DNA from 2 places in the Longispora fulva genome. Region 2 is predicted to be linked to the other one. Evidence: riboswitches for the same ligand, from Rfam matches in the RefSeq annotation. Region 2 holds a riboswitch; the other holds the start of a gene.
The links. Region 2 has a riboswitch for S-adenosylmethionine ahead of thrC (threonine synthase). Riboswitches for the same ligand answer to the same signal wherever they lie in the genome.
Positions count from the first base shown of each region.

Region 1: it holds a riboswitch for S-adenosylmethionine, as region 2 does, so the genes downstream of both, IW245_RS27655 (aminotransferase class V-fold PLP-dependent enzyme) here and thrC (threonine synthase) in region 2, are expected to answer to the same signal.

Region 1 is NZ_JADOUF010000001.1:6,100,603-6,111,395, reverse strand. It holds gene IW245_RS27675 (ATP-binding protein) at 1-1,472, shown strand, start outside; gene IW245_RS27670 (response regulator) at 1,469-1,996, shown strand; gene IW245_RS27665 (STAS domain-containing protein) at 2,030-2,371, opposite strand; gene IW245_RS27660 (aldo/keto reductase) at 2,437-3,369, opposite strand; gene IW245_RS27655 (aminotransferase class V-fold PLP-dependent enzyme) at 3,375-4,682, opposite strand; SAM riboswitch class IV at 4,726-4,840, opposite strand; gene IW245_RS27650 (PrsW family intramembrane metalloprotease) at 4,871-6,235, shown strand; gene IW245_RS27645 (helix-turn-helix transcriptional regulator) at 6,235-7,176, shown strand; gene IW245_RS27640 (alpha/beta fold hydrolase) at 7,254-7,991, opposite strand; gene IW245_RS27635 (AI-2E family transporter) at 8,037-9,257, opposite strand; gene IW245_RS27630 (GroES family chaperonin) at 9,342-9,677, shown strand; gene IW245_RS27625 (ATP-dependent DNA helicase) at 9,755-10,793, opposite strand, start outside.
Region 2 is NZ_JADOUF010000001.1:5,813,559-5,824,351, reverse strand. It holds gene IW245_RS26270 (alpha/beta fold hydrolase) at 1-1,323, shown strand, start outside; gene IW245_RS26265 (ABC transporter permease) at 1,354-2,226, shown strand; partial or broken gene IW245_RS40970 (trypsin-like peptidase domain-containing protein) at 2,644-3,453, opposite strand; gene IW245_RS26260 (lipocalin-like domain-containing protein) at 3,450-4,097, opposite strand; gene IW245_RS26255 (PadR family transcriptional regulator) at 4,268-4,801, shown strand; gene IW245_RS26250 (hypothetical protein) at 4,791-5,102, opposite strand; gene IW245_RS26245 (helix-turn-helix domain-containing protein) at 5,204-6,052, opposite strand; gene IW245_RS26240 (DUF397 domain-containing protein) at 6,179-6,379, opposite strand; gene IW245_RS26235 (helix-turn-helix domain-containing protein) at 6,379-7,230, opposite strand; SAM riboswitch class I at 7,352-7,466, shown strand; gene thrC (threonine synthase) at 7,478-8,734, shown strand; gene IW245_RS26225 (GNAT family N-acetyltransferase) at 9,123-10,109, shown strand; gene IW245_RS26220 (GNAT family N-acetyltransferase) at 10,151-10,793, shown strand, end outside.

The sequences.
Region 1 (10,793 bases), 290 kb from region 2:
TGAACACGATCCGGGCCAACCAGCGCACCGAGGAGCTGCTGGCCCAGTCGCAGCGGCTCGCCCTGGAGCTGCAGGACCAGTCCGGCGAGATGTCGCGGACCAACCTGGAGCTGGAGGAGAAGGCGGCGCTGCTGTCCGAGCAGAACCGGAACATCGAGATCAAGAACCAGGAGATCGAGATGGCCCGGCTGGGGCTGGAGGAGAAGGCGCAGCAGTTGGCGCTGGCTTCCCAGTACAAGTCGGAGTTCCTGGCGAACATGAGCCACGAGCTGCGCACCCCGCTCAACTCGCTGCTGCTGCTCGCCCGGCTGCTCGCCGACAACACCGAGCGCAACCTGTCCGAGAAGCAGATCGAGTTCGCCCGCACCATCCACAACGCCGGCTCCGACCTGCTGTCCCTCATCGACGACATCCTCGACCTGTCGAAGATCGAGGCCGGTCGGATGGACGTCGAGGCCAGCAATGTCGAACTGAGCGAGATCTCCGAGTACGTGGAGCGGGCCTTCCGGCCACAGGCCGAGGAGAAGGGGCTCAAGCTGCGGGTCGACAGCACCGTCGACCTGCCGGCCACGGTCCTCACCGACGCCCAGCGGCTCCAGCAGATCCTCCGCAACCTGCTGTCCAACGCGGTCAAGTTCACCGACGCCGGTTCCGTGGTGCTCACCATCGGGCTCGCGCCCCGGGGCGCGCGGTTCGGGGTGCCGACCCTGGACGGGGCAGAGCACGTGGTGGCGTTCGCGGTGCAGGACACGGGGATCGGCGTACCCGAAGAGAAGTTGTCCCTGATCTTCGACGAGTTCCAGCAGGCCGACGGCACGACGAGCCGCAAGTACGGCGGCACCGGCCTCGGCCTGTCCATCAGTCGCAAGCTCGCCCAGCTGCTCGGCGGCACGATCACCGTGGAGTCCGCGCCGGGCACCGGCTCCACGTTCACGCTGTACCTGCCGGACGTGCTGCCCGGCCTCGCCCCGATCCGGCCGATCCAGCTGCCGGCCCGCCCCGCGCCCAGCAGCACGCCGACCATGCGCGCAGCCAACGCCCCGGCGATCCTCCGCCAGCCGGCCGGCCCGGAGCAGCGGGTCACCAGCACCACCCAGCGGCTCGACGGCGCGTGTGTCCTGATCGTCGACGACGACGTACGCAACGTGTTCGCCCTGACCAGCGCGCTGGAGCTGCACGGCATGACCGTGCTCTACGCCGACAACGGAGCCGAGGGCGTCCGCCTGATCACCGAGCACCCGGAGGTCGACATCGTTCTGATGGACGCGATGATGCCCGACATGGACGGCAACGAGACGACCCAGGCGATCCGGCGGATCCCCGAGTTCGTCGACCTGCCCATCGTGTTCCTCACCGCCAAGGCCATGCCCGGCGACCGGGAGAAGGCCCTCGCGGCCGGCGCGAGCGACTACATCACCAAACCCGTGGACCTCGACGACCTGCTGGAACTCATGGGCGGGTGGGTTCAGTGACGTCCTCTCCCAAGGTCCTCATGGTCGACGACCGCCGGGAGAATCTGGTCGCGCTCGCCGCGATCCTGCAGGGCCTGGCCGTCGAGCCGGTGACCGCGTCCAGCGGGGAGGAGGCGCTCAAGCGGCTGCTCACCGACGACTTCGCGGTCATCCTGCTCGATGCGCAGATGCCCGGTATGGATGGGTTCGAAACGGCGAGTCACATCAAACAGCGAGAGCGGACCCGCTATGTGCCGATCATCTTCCTCACCGCCGTGGACCGGGACTCACACCTCGCGTTCCGGGGGTACGCTGCCGGCGCGGTCGACTACCTGACCAAGCCGTTCGACCCGTGGGCGCTACGGGCCAAGGTGTCGGTGTTCGTGGACCTGTGGTCGAAGAACAAGCAGCTCACGGAGCAGGCGGCGACGGCGGCCAGGTACGCGGCGCTGGCCGGGGCCGTGGACGAGGCGCTGGTTCTGCTGGAGCGGGGGGATGTGGCCGAGGCGACCAAGGTGCTGGGGCAGGCCCGGCCCTCGACGTGAGCCCGGGTCGGCGCGGTGGCCCGTCCGGGCCGCTCAGTCCCGGATGTAGAACGCCTGCTTGAGGCCGGTGACGTCCAGCAGCCGGTGCAGGAAGTCGCCGACATTGACCAGGATCAGGGCGTGCTGGGACCGGGCGGCGGCCCGGTTGAGCACGACGAGGGTGCCCAGGCCCTGGGAGTCGCAGAAGGTGACCTTCTCCAGGTCCAGGATCAGCCGGGAGGCCGGCGTGTCGACGAGCGCCTTCTCCACGGCGGCACTGAGCTGGGACACGGTGCTGATATCGATCTCACCGATGAGCGCCACGACGGTCTCGCTGGTGTCGTGACGGACGGAGATGTCTAGCTCCGGCGGCAGCACACCTAGAACGTACCCCATCGGCCGCTGGTCCACTCGGGGGAAAAGAGCGGACCAGCAGGCGAATTGGCCGACGGGTACCGGTGCTACAGCGCGTTGAGTGCCGCGAGCTCCTCCGGGGCCGGGGCCCAGGTGCCGGCCGCGACATTGGCGACCACCTGGGCGGCGCTGGTGGCCCCGGCGATCACCGACGCGACGGCCGGCTGGGCGGCGAGCCCGCCGATCGCCACGTCGAGCATCCCGACGCCGCGTTCGGCGGCGAATGTCGCGATCCGGTCGATCAGGTCCCAGTCGGCGCCGGCGTGCACGTGCGGGCGGTTGGCCAGCCGGGTGCCGGCCGCCGGGGCCTCGTCGCGGGCGTACTTGCCGGTGAGCAGCCCCGACTTGAGCGGGAAGTACGGCAGGATGCCGACCCCGAACTCCTCGCACGCCGGCACCAGCTCGGTCTCGATAGCCCGGTTGAGCAGCGAATACTCGTTCTGGGCGCTGATGAACCGCGCGCCGGTCGCCTCGTAGTCGGCCTGGGCGACCTGCCAGCCGGAGAAGTTCGAGCTGCCGATGTAGCGGACCTTGCCCTCCACCACCAGCTCGTCGAGGGCGGCCAGGGTCTCCTGGATCGGGGTCACCCCGTCGGGCTCGTGGTACTGGTACAGGTCGATCCAGTCCGTGCCCAGCCGGCGCAGTGACGCCTCGACGGCCAGCCGGACGTACCGCCGCGAGCCGCGCGCGCCCCAGTCCGGCCCGTTGAGGCCCTGCATGTCCATGCCGAACTTGGTCGCCAGCACGATCTGGTCGCGCCGCTCGCCGAGCACCTCGCCCAGCAGGGATTCCGAGCGGCCGGGGGTGCCGTAGATGTCGGCGGTGTCGAAGAGGGTGATGCCGGCGTCGATCGCGGCGTCGACCACCGCGCGGGTGCCATCGACGCCCTCGGTCACCGAGCCGGGACGTCCGAAGTTGTTGCAGCCGAGGCCCACGACGGAGACAATCAGGCCGGAGTTGCCCAGTGGGCGGTAGGTCATGTCAGTCACGCGATCGACCGTACCGCGTAGATCAACCTGTCCACCTGCTCGATGGTGCTCCCGAGGCCGAGGCTCGCCCGGACGGCTGTGACGTCCGGGATGTTCTCGTCCCCGCAGTGCGCCACGCCCCGTGGCGCGTCACTACAGGCGCCGACTGCTGAGCGCCCCGCCCGGGCGCCCAGCAGTCGGCGGGTCAGTGGGTGCGCGCAGAACAGCCCGTCGCGCACGCCGATTCCGAACTCGGTGGCCAGCCGGGCCGCGACCCGCGACGACGGCACACCGTCGACCACGAACGCGACCACGCCGATCCTCGGGTGTTCGGGTCCGAACAGATTCAGGTCGTGCACGCCGTCGATCGCGGCCAGGCCGGAGCGCAGCCGGGCGGTCAGCGCCTCCTCCTCGGCCTCGACCTCGGCGCGGTCGGCCAGCGCCAGCTCGGTGCACACCGCGGCCAGGGACACCGCGCCCAGCAGGTTGGGGGTGCCGGCCTCGTGCCGGGCGGCGCCGGCCGCCCACCGCACGTCGTGGGTGGCGTCGCCGACGTGCGCGGTCGCGCCGCCGCCGACCAGGTACGGCTCCGCGGCGTCCAGCCAGTCGGCCCGCCCGGCGAGCACCCCGGCCCCGAACGGCGCGTACAGCTTGTGGCCGCTGAGCACGAGGTAGTCGACGCCCAGCTCGGCGATGTCCACCGCCCGGTGCGGGGCGAGCTGGGCGGCGTCCACGCAGATCCGCGCGCCGTAGAGGTGCGCGGCGGCGGCCAGTTCGCGGATCGGCCACAGCTCGCCGGTCACGTTGGACGCGCCGGTCACCGACAGCAGCAGCGGGCTGTCGGCCTCGGTGCGGCGCAGCTCGCGCAGCGCCGAGTGCACGGCGGTCACGGCCCCGGACGGCGAGGACGGCGAGGGCAGCCGGACCGTGCGCTTCCACGGCAGCAGGTTCGCGTGGTGCTCGGCGGCGAACGCCAGGACCGTGGTGCCGGCCGGCACGGCGTGCGCGAGCAGGTTCAGCGCGTCGGTCGTGTTGCGGGTGAAGATCAGGTTGTCGTCCGGCCGGCAGCCGACGAACTCGCGGAGGGTCTCGCGGGCCTCCTCGTACCGCTTCGTACACAGCTGGGAGAGCTGGCCGGCGCCCCGGTGCACGCTCGCGTAGTGCGGCAGGATCTCGTTCACCGCCCGGGCGGCGGCCGAGGCGCACGGGGCGGTGGCGGCGTAGTCGAAGTTGGCGTACGGGACGTGGGTGCCGTCGGCGAGCTTGACCGTGACGTCCGCGCCGAGGACGGAGAGGTCTGCGCGGGTGGCGGTGAGGGCGGACATGGAGAATCCTCCGAGGTCTCAGGGACCTCGGGGAATGTGCCGGGGTCCGCGCTTGACCAGCACGAACGAATGCTGGACCTGGTCCTCACCCGGGGCACCCCACCGCGGTGGAGGGTTGCCGGCCAGCGAGCCGGGGCTTGTCGCTGGCGCTCATGACCTGCCGAGAGGTTACCGCATAAGCTGAGCCCATGGCAGAGCTCGCACAGGGTGACGTGCACTACGGTCCGCCGCCCCCGCCGCCGAGGCGCTTCGACTGGAAACGCCTGATCGTCATGATCATCGCGGTGGTGGTGATCGCGGCCGGTGGCATCGCGATGCTGCTCTACCTGGGCTTCGCCTACGGCGTCGGCCCCACCCTCGTCGGGCTGGCCGGCGCGATCCTCCCCGTCCCGCTGCTGGTCTCAGCGTTCCTCTGGCTCGACCGGTACGAGCCGGAGCCGTGGAAGCGCCTCGCCTTCTGCTTCGCGTGGGGGGCGTGCGTCGCCACCGCGGTCGCGTTGGTGGTCAACACGCTGATGGGCGAGTGGGTGTTCCCGAACCTCGGGGTCTCCGGCAGCCATGTGGCGACCCTCGTCGCGCCGTTCATCGAGGAGTCGATGAAGGCGCTCGGCCCGCTGCTGCTGTACATCTTCGTGAAGCGGTCCTTCTCCGGCCCCACCGACGGGATCGTCTACTTCGGACTCTCCGCCGTCGGGTTCGCCATGATGGAGAACATCCTCTACATGGGCGGCATCTACGTGCGGACGTCCGCGGACACCGGCCTGGTGTCCCAGGGTGCGATCAGCGTGGTCGTGCTGTTCGTCGTCCGGGTGGTGATGTCCGGCTTCGCGCACCCGCTGTTCACGTCGATGACGGGCATCGCCGTCGGCTTCGCCGCGCGCAGCTCCAACAAGGTCACCCGTACCCTGCTGCCGTTGTCCGGCCTGATGATGGCCATGATGCTGCACGGCACGTGGAACCTGATGGCGACGCTCAGCGCCCACAACCAGCTCGTGTTCCTGTACGGCTACTTCGGCCTGATGGTGCCGATCTTCTTCGGCGTCTTCGGATTCGCCCTGTGGACCAGGGCCCAGGACGGCCGGATCGCCGGCCGGGTGCTGCCGGCGTACGTGCGGACGGCGTGGATGACCCCGCCGGAGGTGGCGTCCCTGATCACCGTCGGCCGGCGCCTCACCGCGCGGTACTGGGCCCGCCGGGTCGCCGGCGCGTCCGGCGCGCAGGCCATGCGCGGCTACCAGGACACGGCCACCAAGCTCGCCCTGCTCCGCGACGGGGCCGAGCGCGGGCTGGCCGGCCCGGACTTCGCGGCCGAGGAGCTGCGGCTGCTGCACGACCTCGCGGCGTACCGCAACGTGTTCACCGGCCGCGACCCGCTCACCCCGCAGGGCCGCTGGGACGGCTCCGTCTACCACCTGGTGTTCCCGGACCGCTCGGTGCGCGCCGTCGCGCCGTCGGCCAGCCCGGTCGTGCCGATCCCGGTCGCCCCGCCGCCGCCCCCGCCCCCGCCGCCGATGTACGGCTACCAGCCCTACCCCTACGGCTACCGGGGCTGATGTCCGCGTCCCAGGTCCTGGCGTTCCTCGAACTCCTCCAGGGCCGCCCGGGGCTGGGCGGCGCCGCGCTCGCCGAACAGCTCGGCGTCGACCCCAGAACCATTCGCCGGTACGCCGACCAGCTCCGCGACCTGGGCATCCCCGTCGAGGCGGCCCGTGGCCGGTACGGCGGCTACCGGCTGCGCCCCGGCTACAAGCTCCCGCCCCTGATGTTCACCGACGCGGAGGCCACGGCCGTGGTCGTCGGCCTGCTCGCCAGCCGGCAGCTCGGCCTCGCCGTGGGCGACGCGGACGGGGCCCTCGGCAAGGTGCGGCGGGTGCTGCCCGTGGCGCTGCGGGACCGGACCCTGGCCGTGGCCGACACCCTGGCCTTCACGCTGCCGGCGCTGTCCGGCGAGCCCCCGGACGCCGCGGTGCTGCTCACCGTTGCCACCGCCGCCAGGGACCACCGCCGGGTGACCCTGCGCTACGTGTCCTGGCGGGGCGAGGAGACCGACCGGGAGCTGGACCCGTACGGCATGGTCTTCCACGCCGGCCGCTGGTACGTCGCGGGGCTCGACCACCGCAGCTCCGAGGTGCGCACGTTCCGGATCGACCGGGTGCTGTCCGCGCGCCTGGCCGCGGAGTCCTTCGCCGGGCCGGTCGACTTCGACCCCGTCGCGCACGTGACGGACTCGCTGGCGAAGGTGCCCTACCGGCACCCGGTGGAGGTGGTGCTGGAGACCGACCTGGACAGCGCCCGGCGCCGGATCTCCCCGACGCTCGGGACGCTGGTGGAGGTGCCCGACGGGGTGCTGTTCACGACCAGGGCCGAACGGTTGGACGGGATGGCCGTGATGCTCGCCGGGTTGGGGTGGGGATTCACCATCCGGGTCCCGGACGGGTTGCGGGTGGCCGTCGCGGAGCTGGCCACCCGGCTGGGCGAGAACGCGCGCCGCTAGGATGGAGCTCCCGGCAGAGGTGCCGCCGCTGTCGGGGCGGAGACGCGGCGTAACCGTCGAAGTGTGGTCTTGATCTGTCAGGTCGTGAGGTCGACCAGCAGCTCCGCCAGGTCCTTCGGGCGGCTGAACATCGGCCAGTGGCCCGTGGTCAGCTCGAACAGTCGCCACCGCGGCCCGCCCAGCGCGGCGAAGAACGGATGCCCCGCGGCGATCATCTCGCGCACCACCGGCAGCGGGAACGAGCACGCGACCAGGTCGCACGCCACGTCGTCGGCCCCGGTGCGCCGGATCGGCTGGGTGACGGTGCCCAGCGGCTGGTCGGTCGCGCCCGCCCGGAACCGGGCCAGCGCCGCGTCGTCCATGCCGGCCAGGCTCGCGCCCATCGTGGTGGCGACGTCCTCCCAGGACGGCAGCGGGATCCGCCACCCGTCCCCGGCGAGGCTCTCCAGGTACGCCCGGCCCTCCGGCCCGCCGAAGTCGGCCTGGGCGAAGCCGTCGGGCAGGGGCCCGCTGTCCACATAGACGACCCGGGCGAGGCGGTCGGGGATCCGGTCGGCCACGCCGGTGACCGGGGAACCGCCGTAGCTGTGCGCGACGAGGACGACGTCGGTCAGGTCGTTGTCCTCGATCACCCGGACGATGTCGGCGACGTGGGTGTCTAGGTCCGTGTCGGGGCCGGCCTCGGCGGCCCGGTCGGCCATGCCGGTCAGCGTGACCGGGTGCACGTCGTGGCCGGCGGCCCGCAGCGCGTCGGTGACGTCCTGCCAGGCCCATCCGCCGAGCCAGTAACCGGGTACCAGAACAAAGGTTGTCATGCGCCCAGGCTAGAACCGAATCCGGACAGTTTCCGCCCGGATTAGCTACCCGGTGTCTTCTTCCATCTCGGTGAGCACGACATTGCGCCCCACGATGTACCGGATCCCCGTGTTCAGCGTCGCCACCAGCGGCACCGCCACCAGCGCGCCCACGATCCCGGCCAGCACCAGACCGGCCCCGATCGCCACGATCACGGCCAGCGGGTGGATCGCCACCGCCCGACCCATGATCAACGGTTGCAGGACGTGGCCCTCGAGCTGCTGTACGGCGATCACGGCGGCGAACACCAGCAACGCCGTGAACGGACCCTTGATCACGAACGCGACGAGTACCGCGATCGCGCCGGTCAGCGTCGCCCCGATGATCGGGATGAACGCACCGAGGAACACCAGCGCCCCGAGCGGCAGCGCGAACTGCGGCACCCCCAGCAGCCACACCGCCATCCCGATGCCGACCCCGTCGATGAACGCCACCAGCACGGTCGCCCGCACGTACGCCACCAGCGTCCGCCACGCGGCCTGACCCGCGCCGCCCAGCGACTCCCGCGCCCGGACCGGGAACAGGCCCACCAGGAAGGTCCAGATCCGCTGGCCGTCGCGGAGGAAGAAGAACGTGACGAACAGCACCAGCAGCATGCCCGTCAGGACGTGCGCCGTCGTGACGAACGTCGAGACCGCGTTCTCCGTCAGGTTGTCCTTGTTGCCGACCAGCCACGTCCTGACGGTGTCCAGCATCTGGTTGAGCTGGTGGTCGGTCATGTGCAACGGGCCGGTCTTCAGGTAGTCCTGAATCTGCTCGATGCCCTCGGCGGCCTTCTTCGTCAGCAGCGGAAAGCCGCTCACGAACTGCTGGATCACGGCCGTCAGCACCCCGACGATGGCGGCGATGCCGGCGATCAGAGCGATCGCCGTGGCCAGGGAACCGGGCAGCCGGGCCCGGCGCAACCAACCGACCAGCGGCGTGAGCAGGGCGGACAGCAGCAGGGCCACGATGATCGGGATCACGATCGCCGACAGCCGACCCACCAGGATCAGCACGAAGTACCCGGCGGCGCCGATCAGCAACAGCCGCCAACTCCAGGCCGCGGCGATCCGGATCCCCCGGGACACCTCCTGATCGGGCGACACCTCGACCTCTGGCACGGGCTCCACCACCATCGGTAGGGGCGGCGGGGTGAACTCCTGATCCCGTCGCTCGGCGGCGGCGCGCACCGGTGCGCGCATCGACTCCCAGGCACTCAGGGCACGAGAGCCCCAGCCCTTCATCCTGGCCAGCGTGCACCTCCCCGTCGGTTCAGCTTGAACACCACCATAGTCGCGCGTTCGAGCGTGCCGGTAGCGTCAACAGATGTGACCGATACCCAGACCAGCGATGGGCTACCCATCCGCCTCCTGCACGACCGGGTGCTCGTCCAACTCGAGGGCAACGAGGGCGAACGCCGGTCCGCCGCCGGCATCGTGATCCCGGCGACCGCCTCCATCGCCCAACGGCTGTCCTGGGCCACCGCCGTGGCCGTCGGGCCGAACGTACGGGCCGTCGCGACCGGCGACCGGGTGCTGTTCGACCCCGACGAGCGCTCGGAGGTGGAGCTGCACGGCCGGGAGTACATCATGCTGCGGGAACGGGACGTGCACGCTGTCGCCGCCAAGCGCGTCGAACCCGACTCGACCGGGCTGTACCTGTAGATCATCGGGTGCGCCGGGCGCGGACGGGCCGACCGGCGGGGCCGCCGCGCGGGCAGTCCGCGCTGCCCCCGGGGCCGTCAGCTCGTCCCGAGCCGCTTCAGCGCCTGCCGCACCACGGCCGGATCCGTCGTGTACCAGAACGGCGGCAGCGACTTGCGCAGATACGGCCCGTACGACCGCTGGGTGTGCAGCCGCGAGTCCAGCACCGCCACCACGCCCTTGTCCCCGAGCGTGCGGATCAGCCGTCCGGCACCCTGCGCCAGCCGGACGGCGGCGTGCGGGACGCTGACCGCCGCGAACCCGGAGCCGCCCTCCGCGTCGATCGCCGCCGACCGGGCGGCCGACAGCGGCTCGTCCGGACGGGGGAACGGCAGCCGGTCGATGACCACGAGCTGGCACGCGTCACCCGGCACGTCCACGCCCTGCCACAGCGACATGACGCCGAACAGGCACGTCTCCGGCTCGGCCTTGAACCGCTTCACCAGCAGCGGCAGCGACTCCTCGCCCTGCAGCAGCACCGGCAGGTCGGTGCGCGCCCGGACCACCTCCGCGGCCCGCTCGGCGGCCTTCCGCGAGGAGAACAGCCCCAGGGTCCGGCCGCCGATCGCGCCCACCAGCTCGACCAGCTCGTCGGCCGCCCCGTCCGACAGGCCGGACATGGTCGGCCGGGGGATGTGCGCCGCCACGTACAGAATCCCCTGCTTGGGGTAGTCGAACGGCGAGCCGACGTCCAGGGACGTCCACTTCAGGCCGGCCTCGGGCTTGGCGTCCGCCGGGGGCAGGCCGAGGGAACGGGCCACCGCCTTGAACTCCCCGCCCAGGGCTAGCGTCGCCGACGAGGCGATGACGACCCTTTCCGGGTACAGCGTCTCCGTCAGCGTGCCGGCCACCGACAACGGGGCCACCACGAGCGCGCGCCGGTTGCCCCGGTCGTCCTTCTCCACCCAGGCCACGTCGTGCGCGGCCTCCTCGAGCAGCCGCTGGGCCGTCTCGGTGATCGCCGCCAGGTTGACCTTGGCCGGCTGCTTGTCCACGGCCGACGGGTCGTCGTTCTTGATGTCGCCGATGCCGTCGATCGCGTGCCGGCAGGCGGCGTCGACGATGGTCAGCGCCTCG
Region 2 (10,793 bases):
CCGTCGGCGATCTCGGTGCTGCCGGGTCTCGCCCTGGGCGGCACCGGCCTGACCAGCGTCGAGATGCCCGGCCAGAACGCGGCGTTCGAGTCGGCGCCCCTCACCCAGGCCGTCGACGTCGTCGGTACGCCCAGCGTGCAGCTGCGGGTGGCGTCCCCGACCGGCGAGGCGGTGCTGTTCGCCAAGCTGTACGACGTCAGCCCCAACGGCCAGGCGTCCCTCCCCAACGGACTCGTCGCCCCGGTCCGGCTCTCCGGCCTGCCCGCCGACGTCTCCGCCGCCCAGCCGGTCAAGGTGACCCTGCCGGCGATCTCCACCCGGGTCGACGTCGGGCACCGGGTCCGCTTGGTGATCGCGACATCCGACCAGTCCTACCAGGGCCCGGTGCAACCCGTCGTCTACACCGTGGCCGTCGGCAACGCCGTCTCGCTGCCCACCGCCCTCGGCACCCCGCTCACGTCGGCGGAGACCCCGCTGCTGATCGCGCTGGCCGTCCTGGTCGGCCTGATCCTGCTCGGCATCCTCGCCGCGATCCTGGTCGCGCGCGCCCGGCACCGGGGCCGTGACCGCGCGGTCGTCGCCGAGTACGCGGACACACCGCTGGTCATCAAGGGCCTCCGCAAGGAGTACGCGGGCGGCTACGTCGCAGTCCGCGACATCAGCCTCACCGTGCAACGCGGCCAGGTCGTCGGCCTCCTCGGCCCGAACGGCGCCGGCAAGACCACCTCCCTGCGCGTCCTGATGGGCCTGACCCGCCCGAGCGCCGGCGAGGTGCTCGTCTTCGGCCACCAGCTCATCCCCGGTGCCCCGGTGCTGTCCCGGCTGGGCGCGCTCGTCGAGGGCCCCGGTTTCCTCCCGCACCTGTCGGGCATGGAGAACCTCCGGCTGTACTGGCAGTCCACCGGCCGCCCCGCCGAGGACTCCCGCCTCGACGAGGTGCTGGAGATCGCCAACCTGGGCAAGTCCATCCACCGCAAGGCCCGCACCTACTCGCACGGCATGAAGCAGCGGCTCGCCATCGCGCAGGCCATGCTCGGCATGCCGGAGCTGCTGGTCCTCGACGAGCCGACCGACGGGCTCGACCCGCCGCAGATCGCCGAGATGCGCCGGGTGCTGAAGAAGTACGCCGTCGACGGCCGCGCGGTGCTGGTCTCCAGCCACCTCCTCGCGGAGGTCGAGCAGACCTGCACCCACGTGGTCGTCGTCAACGCCGGCCGGCTCGTCGCGTCGGGGCCGGTGGCCGAGGTGGCCAGCTCGGGCCGACGCCTGGAGGACGCGTTCCTGGCCCTGGTGGAAGGAGGCCCCGAAGATGACCGCGACTGACAAGTCGGCCCGACGGACCGAGGTGGCCCGATGACGACCGCGATCGAGACCGACGGCCGCGCCGCAGGCTGGCTGGCGAGCCGCACCCTCCGCTACGGGGTCGAGTTCCGCCGCCAGCTCACCCGCCGCCGGACGAAGCTGGCCCTGGGCTTCCTGGCCCTGCTGCCACTGCTCCTGGCGGGCGCGTTCAAGCTCAACCCGGGCGGCGGCGGTCCCAGCCGGCAGAACGCCTACGGCAGCCTCGTCGACCTGGCGACCGGCAGCGCGCTGAACTTCACGATCTTCGCGCTGTTCGTGTCGTCCACGTTCCTGCTGATCGTGGTCGTGGCCCTGTTCTGCGGGGACACGATCGCGAGCGAGGCCAGCTGGGGGAGCCTGCGCTACCTGCTGGCCGTCCCGGTGCCCCGCTCGCGCCTGCTCGCCGTCAAGCTGTCCGTCGCCCTGTCCTACTGCGCCATCGCCGTCCTGCTGCTGGCCGGCAGCGCGATGCTCTGCGGTTGGATCTTCTTCGGCTGGCACGACCTGGGCACCCCGCTCGGCGGCGTCCTGCCGGCCGGCACGGGCTTCGGCCGGGTCCTCGGCGTCGTCGGCTACCTGGCGGTCCAACTGCTACCGATCGCCGGCCTGGCCTTCCTGCTGTCCGTGAGCACCGACGCCCCGCTCGGCGCCGTCGGCGGGGCGGTGCTGTTGCAGATCATCGCCAACATCCTCGACGCGGTGACCGCCCTCGGCGATCTGCGCAACTACCTGCCGGGGCACTACGACACCGGCTGGCTCGGCCTGCTGGCCAGCCCCGTCCAGACCGAGGACATGATCCGGGGCACGATCTCCTCCCTGCTCTACGTCACGGTGTTCGTGGCGCTGGGCTGGTGGCGCTTCCTCCGCAAGGACGTGGTGAGCTGACCCGACCCCAGGCCAGGCCCCGGATCCGGGCCCGGGCCTGACCTCAGGGCCACCGGCGACCGCGACGCCCCCGGTGGTCCTCCGCAACAGGAACAGGAACCCGGCCGCCACCCCCGTCCCCACCGCCACAAGCGCGCACACCGCGATCAGGATGTTCGGCACGGCGGAGCTCCCGGGACTCTCCCCGGCGAGCCGCCGGTACTCCCACGCCTGCTGGTGCTGCGGCGACGCGGCGAGTACGGCGTCGAAATACCCGATCGCCGCCTTGTTGTGCCCGGCGAAGTACTGCCGGAGCCCGGCCTGGTAGTTGCGGTCCACCGCGCTGAGCCCGTGCGGGATCTCCTTGCCCCGCAACACCCCGGCGACCAGCGAGGACGCGGCCATGAAGTTGAACGCCTGCGGCTCGCCGGCCGGCGCGGCGCTGACGATGCCCACCACCCGGCCCTCCTGGTCGACCACGGGCCCGCCGCTCATTCCGCCGGTGGAGGCGGCGCTGACCTCGTAGAACGGGATGCCGGCGACCGTGCGGCGGTTGCTGATCCGGCCGTCCTTGGCGCTCGGCTCCAGCGTGGGGTCACTGATCCGGTCGGCGGAACCGGGGAAGCCGATGGCGAGGATCGGCGTACCGACCGGCAGGTCGCGGCCGTCGACCACCTCCAGAGCCGGCAGCCTGCCGCGCTCGATCTTCAGCACGGCGACGTCGCCCTGGCTGTGCGGCAGGACGTGCACGACCTCGGCGGGCAGCTGGTCGTCGACGGTCCCGCCGTCGATCCGCACCCCGCGGTGCACGACGACCTGCCGGCTGATCGGGCTGTCCTTCGTCGGCCCCTCGGTCACGGCGTGGTCGAGCAGGGCGGCGACGGCCTTGTCGGTGTCCGTGGCCCGGCCGACGGCGGCCAGCTCCTTGGCGACGATCCCGAACAGAGCGCGGCCGATGCCTTCCGGCCCGGGGTCCACGCAGTGCCCGGCCGTGACGAGCTGGCCGTCTGCGTGCACCCCGAACCCGGTGCACGAGCTCACGATCCGATACCCGTCGCGGCCGCCGAACACCTCACCCGTCCGGGTGTCCCGGACCCACGCGTGCCAGCGGATCTCCACGATCACGATGGCCGGCCGGGCGATGGCGGCGGCCCGCTCCTCGGCACTGGGCGGCGCGGCGGAGGCCGGCACCGCACCCCCGAACACGAGCAGGCCAGCCAGCGCGATCAGGGCCAGGGCACGCCTCATCCGTAGAACCCGTAGCCGGGTGTGCGGGCCCACACCGACTTGTAGCCCGTGGCGTTGCTCTCCTCGAACGTCCCACCAGCGCACGTGTAATGATCCGTCTCGTTCAGCTCCGGCTGTGGCTTGCTCTCCGAGTCGAGCTCCCCTTCGGGCACCGACCAGTGGTGCCGCAGCGTCGTACTCGTCCGGGCCAGATATGTCACCGTGTCCCCCGTCGCCGTCCACGTGAACTCCGCCGACCCGTTCGACGTCAGCCGCAGGGTCGACCCGTCGCTGTTCGCCGTGTACGTCACGTTGTCGTAGCTCTCCGTGCCGGTGCCGTCGGCCCGGAACTCGTAGACCTTGCCGCTGGTGCTGGCCGGGAACGGGTCGGCGTTGGAGTAGAACTTCACGATCGCCGTCTCCGTGACCACCCGCCACGAGCCGACCACGCACAACGGCAGCCCCGGCGCCCTGGTCGGCGCGGCCGACGGGCTGACCGTGGGCCGCGGGCCCGCCTGCGCCGGTGGCCCGCCCGCCGGACAGCACCTCTCGGGGCCGAGCCCCACCCCGACGACGGAGAAGACGGCCAACCCGGCGGCCGCTACCCCGGTCAGCACACTGACGAGCGCCAAAGCGAGGATGGCCCCGCCGAACCGGCTACGCATGCCAGAATTGTGCCAGCGGGGCACGACAAGTTCTACTGTGGATCTTGCTCACTCATCCGTCGAAACTGGACCGACAAATCCACTCGTACCACCCAGTGTGTTCGGTCTTAACTGACAGCTAACCCTTTTTCCGAGCCGGAGTTCGTAGTTTGAGCGGACAATTGCGTTCCATGAGGCAGCCGCGCGACCTGAACGCCACCTCCGCCGCGACCCTCGGACTGCTGCACCGCCTGACATCGGCCACCGCCGGTGAACTGGCGCGGGCGGCCGAGGCCGACATCAGCCCCTTCTGGGGCATCACGCGGAGCCAGATCTTCCGGGAGTTGCCGCTGCTGGCCGGCCGGGGTTTGGTCGGGGCGGGGGACACCGGCCCGCGGGGGAGCGTGCCGTACCACCTCACGGACGCCGGGCGGGAGGCGTTCGGGGCCTGGCTCGTGGGCGCTCCGCATCCGCAGCAGCCCCGCGAGGAGCTGCTGCTCCGGATCGGCTTCGGCCAGCACCTGGGCCCGGAGGACCTGGAGCTGCTGCTCGACCGGCACCGCAAGGTGCACGCGGCCCGCCTCGCCCACCACGAGACCGAACGCGCGGCGCTGGCCGAGGCCGGCGAACCCTACCGGCTGGTGACCTGCGAATACGCCATCCGCTACGAGCGCATGGTCCTGAGCTGGATCGAGGACCTGCCGAAGCTGCTGCTCACCGATTGAGCCGCCACAGCTCCCAGTACCCGTCGGGTCCGATCTGGGCGGTGTAGGCGTGCGCGACGCTCAACGTCTCGTCCCCGTGCACCATCGGCAGGTGGTGTACGGGCTGCCCCGCGCGGGTCAACGCCGCTCCGCGGAACCGCCCACCGGTCACCCGCCAGTCCAGCCCGTCATGATGGAACCGGTAACTGTCCCCGGGCGTCATCCAGTGCACGATCCCGTCGAGCGCGAGACTGATGATGGCATCACGAGGCCCGTTGGAAACGGTGTCCAGCGTCCCGAGCGCGGTAGCGGTAGTCGTCATCCCCAAACGCTATGACCGTGCCCCAGCCTGGAGCCGAATCGATGCGGGTCAGAGCATAAACTTCAGACGGTTACGGCGGTCCCTCACCCGGCGCGCACCGATCAGTCCGGAAGCTCCCGATGCTCATCAGCGACCTTCAGCAAGAACTCCCGAGCCTCCTCCCCATGCAACGCAACCTGATTCAATGACTCGAATAACTCCACATACAGAAGGATGTCCGTGCGATCACGCGCCTTGAGGTCGCCGTGCATGGTTTCGATCACCACCAGCCGCTCGTCGAAGATCACGAAATTGTGCAGCGGCGCCTGTGGGAGTCGGATGGTCCAAGGAAGAATGCCCATCTTGACGCTCGCGAGCCTGGAAGCAGACACGAGGTGATCCATCTGGGTCGCCATCACTGCGCTGGGGCCCACCCGGTTGCGTAGTGCGGCCTCGCCGACCAAGAACTGAAAGCTGCGTGCGCCCTCGAAGAGGACGCGCTGCCGCTCCAGTCGCGCGGCGATCATTCGCTGCGGATCGACTCCTCCTGAATTCGGAAGGCTGAACATTGCCCGTATGTATTCCGGCGTTTGTAGAAGTCCGGCGATTGCGGCAGGGAAGTAGCTCCTGTATTCCTGCGCCGAGCGCTCCCTGACTCCGACCGTCTGCTGATTGCGATCCAGGCCAGCCTGTCGCATCGCCCTCGCGTGGGTGAAGACCAGTGGTCCGATCTGCGCCATCGCGAGGATCCTCTCGCGTGTCTCAGGAGACGCTTGCAGCACCGTCAGCATACTTTCGACCTCGTCGATCGAAGGTCTACACAGGCCGGTCTCGATCTTCGAGACCTTGGACTGGCTGACGCCGAGCCGAGCAGCGAGGCGGCTGCCGCTCAAGCTGGTGGACTCGCGAAGCTCTCGGAGGGCGACGCCCAGATCTTGACGCCTGCTGTGGAGGTCGGCTGACTTCGACATGCCTCGACGTTAGCGCTCTATCGAGGCTTCGGGCTTCCGCGTTCCTGGTATTCGGGTCATGGAATAAATACGTGTGGCCTCGGGGCGATCCCCGAGGCCACACTTTCGTTGTGCAGATGGAACCGATCAGCGATCGAAGGAGCCAGCCTTGACCCCGCCCACGAATGCATACCACTCCGCGCCGACAAAGACGAGCATGCCGGCCGAACGGTCCTTTGTGTCCCGGACTCCGACGAGCTGTTGATCGCCACTCGGTGAGACTTCGACGCAGTCGCCAGAGGGGGAGCTCCGGGTTGACTTGCGCCAAGCGGTGAATTCGGTCGTCATCACGATCCTTCTCGCTGAAACCGCTCAGCGGCCTCTTCGAGCATCCTGCTCGAATCCTCGGCGTTGAGCGTGGCTGCCCAGAACTCCTGGAAGATGCCCTCCATCCGGGCCAGGTCCTCAGCGTCGCTGAGCACCAGGTCCACGGTGTTGGTCTCGACGAATCCGACCTGCGGATCGTCGGGGCTCGCATACCGGAACAGCGTGAAGGCGGATGCCGCCGGTGTCCGCTCATAGATGTCGGCACCGAAGGGGAGTACCCGGATACTGATGTTCGGTCGTGTCGCGATCTTGACCAGATGGCGGAACTGGTCGGTCAGGATCGGTGGTGCGCAGGTCCGGCGATGAAGGACTCCCTCGTCCATGATCACCGAATACTTCGTTTCCTCGTTGTCCAGCAGCTTCTGGCGGGTGAGCCTGCCGTGGATCGCTGTCTGCAGCGCCGCCGGGTCGGCGAAGCTCGGGTAGTGCGACAGCCTGGCCCGGGTGTACTCCTCTGTCTGGAGGAGTCCGGGCACGAAGAGCAGAGTGATCTGCCGGATGTCGGTGGCGCCTGCTTCGATCTCGGCGATCTGGCGGTACCGCTCGAACATCGGCCCCACCATCGCCTTCCACCATCCGCGCTGGTTGGCGTCCCGGGCCATGGAGATCAGGATCTCCCGCTGCCCGCCGATCACCTCCAGCGCGTCGAGTATGTCCATGACTACGGACAGGTCCGGTCGGAGCTTGCCGTTCTCCAGCCTGCTGAGCTCCGAGGCCTGCCAGCCGACGAGTGCTGCCACGTTCGCGATGGTCAGTTGCTTGTCCCGGCGGAGCTTGCGTAACTCAGCCCCCAGCCTGCTCCGACGCACCATTGGGCTGTGCCCTACTGCCATTTCGGACCTCCTTGTCCCCGATCGGAGGGTTCAACGAGCGTGGTGTGGCTCACGTGTCGGGTGGTGGAAAAAGCCCATAGAATGCTGGGCACAACTGAATACCTCATCCAGAGGAGCCGAGGGAACGGCCCGTTGACGCTCCGGCAACCGCCACACGTGTGGGTTAGGTGCCAAATCCGGCCCGGATCGAAGATCGATTCCGGGAAAGATGGGAAGGAATCGCGCTATGGCGCTGTCTGCCACCAACTCTCCCGCCCGCTGTCTGGTCTGTCGTGCCTGCGGCCAGGAGTACCCGCTGATCGCTCAACACGCCTGTTTCGAGTGCTTCGGCCCGCTGGAGGTCGGTTACGACCAGGCGGCGTTGAACAAGGTCACCCGCGAGCAGATCGAGGCGGGCCCGCAGAACATCTGGCGGTACGCGCCGCTGCTCCCCGCCGGCCAGGACCCGGCCTCCCGGGTGACCCTCGACCCCGGTCTGACTCCGCTGATCAGGGCGGACAGGCTCGCGGCCGAGCTGGGCATGACCGGCACGCTGTGGGTGAAGGACGACTCGGCGAACCCGACGCACTCGTTCAAGGACCGGGTGGTGTCGGTGGCGTTGACGGCGGCGAAGGAGCTGGGTTTCACCCGTTTCGCGTGCGCGTCGACGGGTAACCTGGCCAACTCGGTGGCGGCGCACGCGGCCCGCGCCGGGGTGCCGAGCATCGTGTTCATCCCGTCCGACCTCGAGCAGGGCAAGATCATCACCACGGCCGTGTACGGCGGCGAGCTGGTCGCGATCGAGGGCTCCTACGACGACGTGAACCGGCTGTGCGGCGAGCTGACGGAGACCGACGCGTTCGAGGACACCGCGTTCGTCAACGTCAACGTCCGTCCTTACTACGCGGAGGGCTCCAAGACCCTCGGCTACGAGGTGGCCGAGCAGCTGGGCTGGCGGCTCCCGGCCCAGGTGGTCGCGCCGATGGCGTCGGGCGAGCTGCTGACGAAGATCGACAAGGCGTTCGAGGAGCTGGTCGAGATCGGACTGGTCGCCGAGAGTTCGTGGAAGGTGTTCGGCGCGCAGTCGAAGGGCTGCGACCCGATCGCGACGGCCCTGCGCGACGGCAAGGACGAGATCACCCCGGTGAAGCCGACCGGTATCGCCAAGTCGTTGAACATCGGGGACCCGGCCGCTGGCCCGTTCGCGCTGGAGTCGGTGCGCCGGACCGGGGGGTGGATGGACTCGGTGACCGACGACGAGATCCGCGACGGCATCGAGTTGTTGGCGCGGACCACCGGCGTGTTCGCGGAAACCGCCGGTGGCGTGACCGTGGCCGTGCTGAAGAAGCTCGTTGAGAGTGGCCGGCTGGACCCGACTGCTGAGACAGTGGTCTACAACACCGGCGAGGGACTGAAGACTTTGGACGCCGTGGCCGACCGGGTCGGACCGACGCACCGGGTGAAGCCTTCGTTGCGGGCCGCCCGCGAGGCTGGGTTGTTGTGACATAGGTCACATAAGTTACCCAGAGTAGTCGCGGCGCTGCGTAATGTGTGCTGGTGGGTTGGCGAGTCGCCCGGTGTCCCCGGGCGCGTCGTCGCGTACCGTGAGCTTAACGATCGATAACTATAACTTGGCTGCTTGACGGCCGGGTGGTAGAGGCAGAGTATTTTCTCTGCGGGAGGACGCCGTAACCACCATCGAAACCTGTTTCGATGATGTGCTCCGATCTCGATCGGTGCAGCGGTGCCGCAGCTTGGCGGTGCTGCTCAAGCGAGCGTTCTCCCGACCAACGTGGAGCGCCCCCGAGGATTCGGGGGCGGTTCCTTTTTGTCCTTGATCCACCTGGCTAAATCGGTCGCGGTCTCCGCGCCCGACGGTCAAGGTGGCAGGCATGGACATCATCGAGCTGGACACCTCCGACCGGACCCTGGTCGAGGAGCACTACGCGGCGCTGAACCAGATCCACCAGGACCAGACCCCGGACCTGCCGGACCGGTGCCGGGAACAGTGGGTCGACGCGATCGACGACCCGTGGCCGGGGACCGCCACCGAGAAGTGGATCGCGGTCGAGGACGGCCGGATCGTGGGCGGCCTCGTGGTCGACATGCCGACCCGGGACAACCTCGCCCTGGTGGAGGTCGAGATCTGGGTGTCGCGGGACCACCGCCGCCGGGGCATCGGCCGCGCCCTGCACGCCAAGGCCGTCGAGCGCGCCGGGGCGAACGGCCGGACCACCATGATCGGCGGCTGTCGGGGCGAGGGGCCTGGGCACGCGTTCGCCGAGGCGATGGGCGCGACGTGGGCGATGAACGAGGTGCGCCGCCGCTGGGAGGCCGGTACGGTGCCCGACGCAGCCCTCGACGCGCTGCTCGCCGAGTCGTGGAAACACGCCGAGGGCTACGAGCTGGTCACCTGGCGGGACGGCGTGCCGGACGGGCTGATCGCCGACGCGGTCTACCTCGAGGGCCGGATGCTGATCGACATGCCGATGGGCGACATCCCGGTCGAGCAGGAGGACGTCGACGTCGCCCTGCTCCGGGCCAAGGACGTGGCGCTCGAGGTGCGCAAGAGGCGGCGGTTCAACACCGGGGCGCTGCACGGGGGGCGGCTGGTCGCGTACACGACGATTGCCTTTGATCATGGGGTTGACTGGCATGGCTGGCAGTGGATGACGATCGCGGCTCCCGAGCACCGGGGCCACCGGCTGGGCACGATCGTGAAGCTGGCGAACCTGGCGTTCGTCCGGGCGGAGGTGCCGGGGCTGCGCGTCCTGGACACGTGGAACGCCGAGGAGAACCGGCACATGATCGCGATCAACGAGGCGGTGGGATTCCGGGCCAGGGAGTCGACGGTGGAGTACAAGCAGGAGTTGGCGTAATTCAGTCGCGGCGTCGGGTCGGGGCGGTCAGTCTGGCGGGTATGGATATCAACCAGATCGATGTGCGCGACGACGCGGCGGTGGCGGCCTGGCACCAGGTGCACGCGGCGGCCGCCGCCCACGACCGCGCGGAGTTCCCCGCCCCCACCCTCGAACGCGATACCGGTCGGCTCCGAAATCCGTGGCCCGGCGAGGCCAACGAGTTCTGGCTCGCGGTGGACGGCGGCGAGCCGGTCGGGTCGCTCCAGATCCACATGCCGACCCTCGACAACCTGGACAACATCGGGGTCGACTTCACGGTGCCGCCCGCGCACCGCCGCCGGGGTATCGGCCGCGCGCTCTACGGGAAGGCCGTCGAGCGCGCCCGGTTCCACCATCGCAAGAACCTCCAGACCGACGCGACACAGGCGTTGCCCGGTACCGAGGCGGACAGTCCGCACGGCCCCGGGATGGCGTTCGCGGCGAAGATGGGCTTCCGTCGGGTGCTCGACGAGGCGCACCGGCGTTGGGTGTCCGGCGTCGTCTCCGAGGAGGAGCTGGCCAGGCAGCTGGCCGAGGCGTGGACGCACGCCGAGGGCTACGAGCTGGTGACCTGGCGGGACCGGGTGCCGGAGCGGTACGCGGCGGACCTGGCCTACCTCGACAGCCGGGTCATGATGGAGTCCCCGATCGGCGACCTGGCGT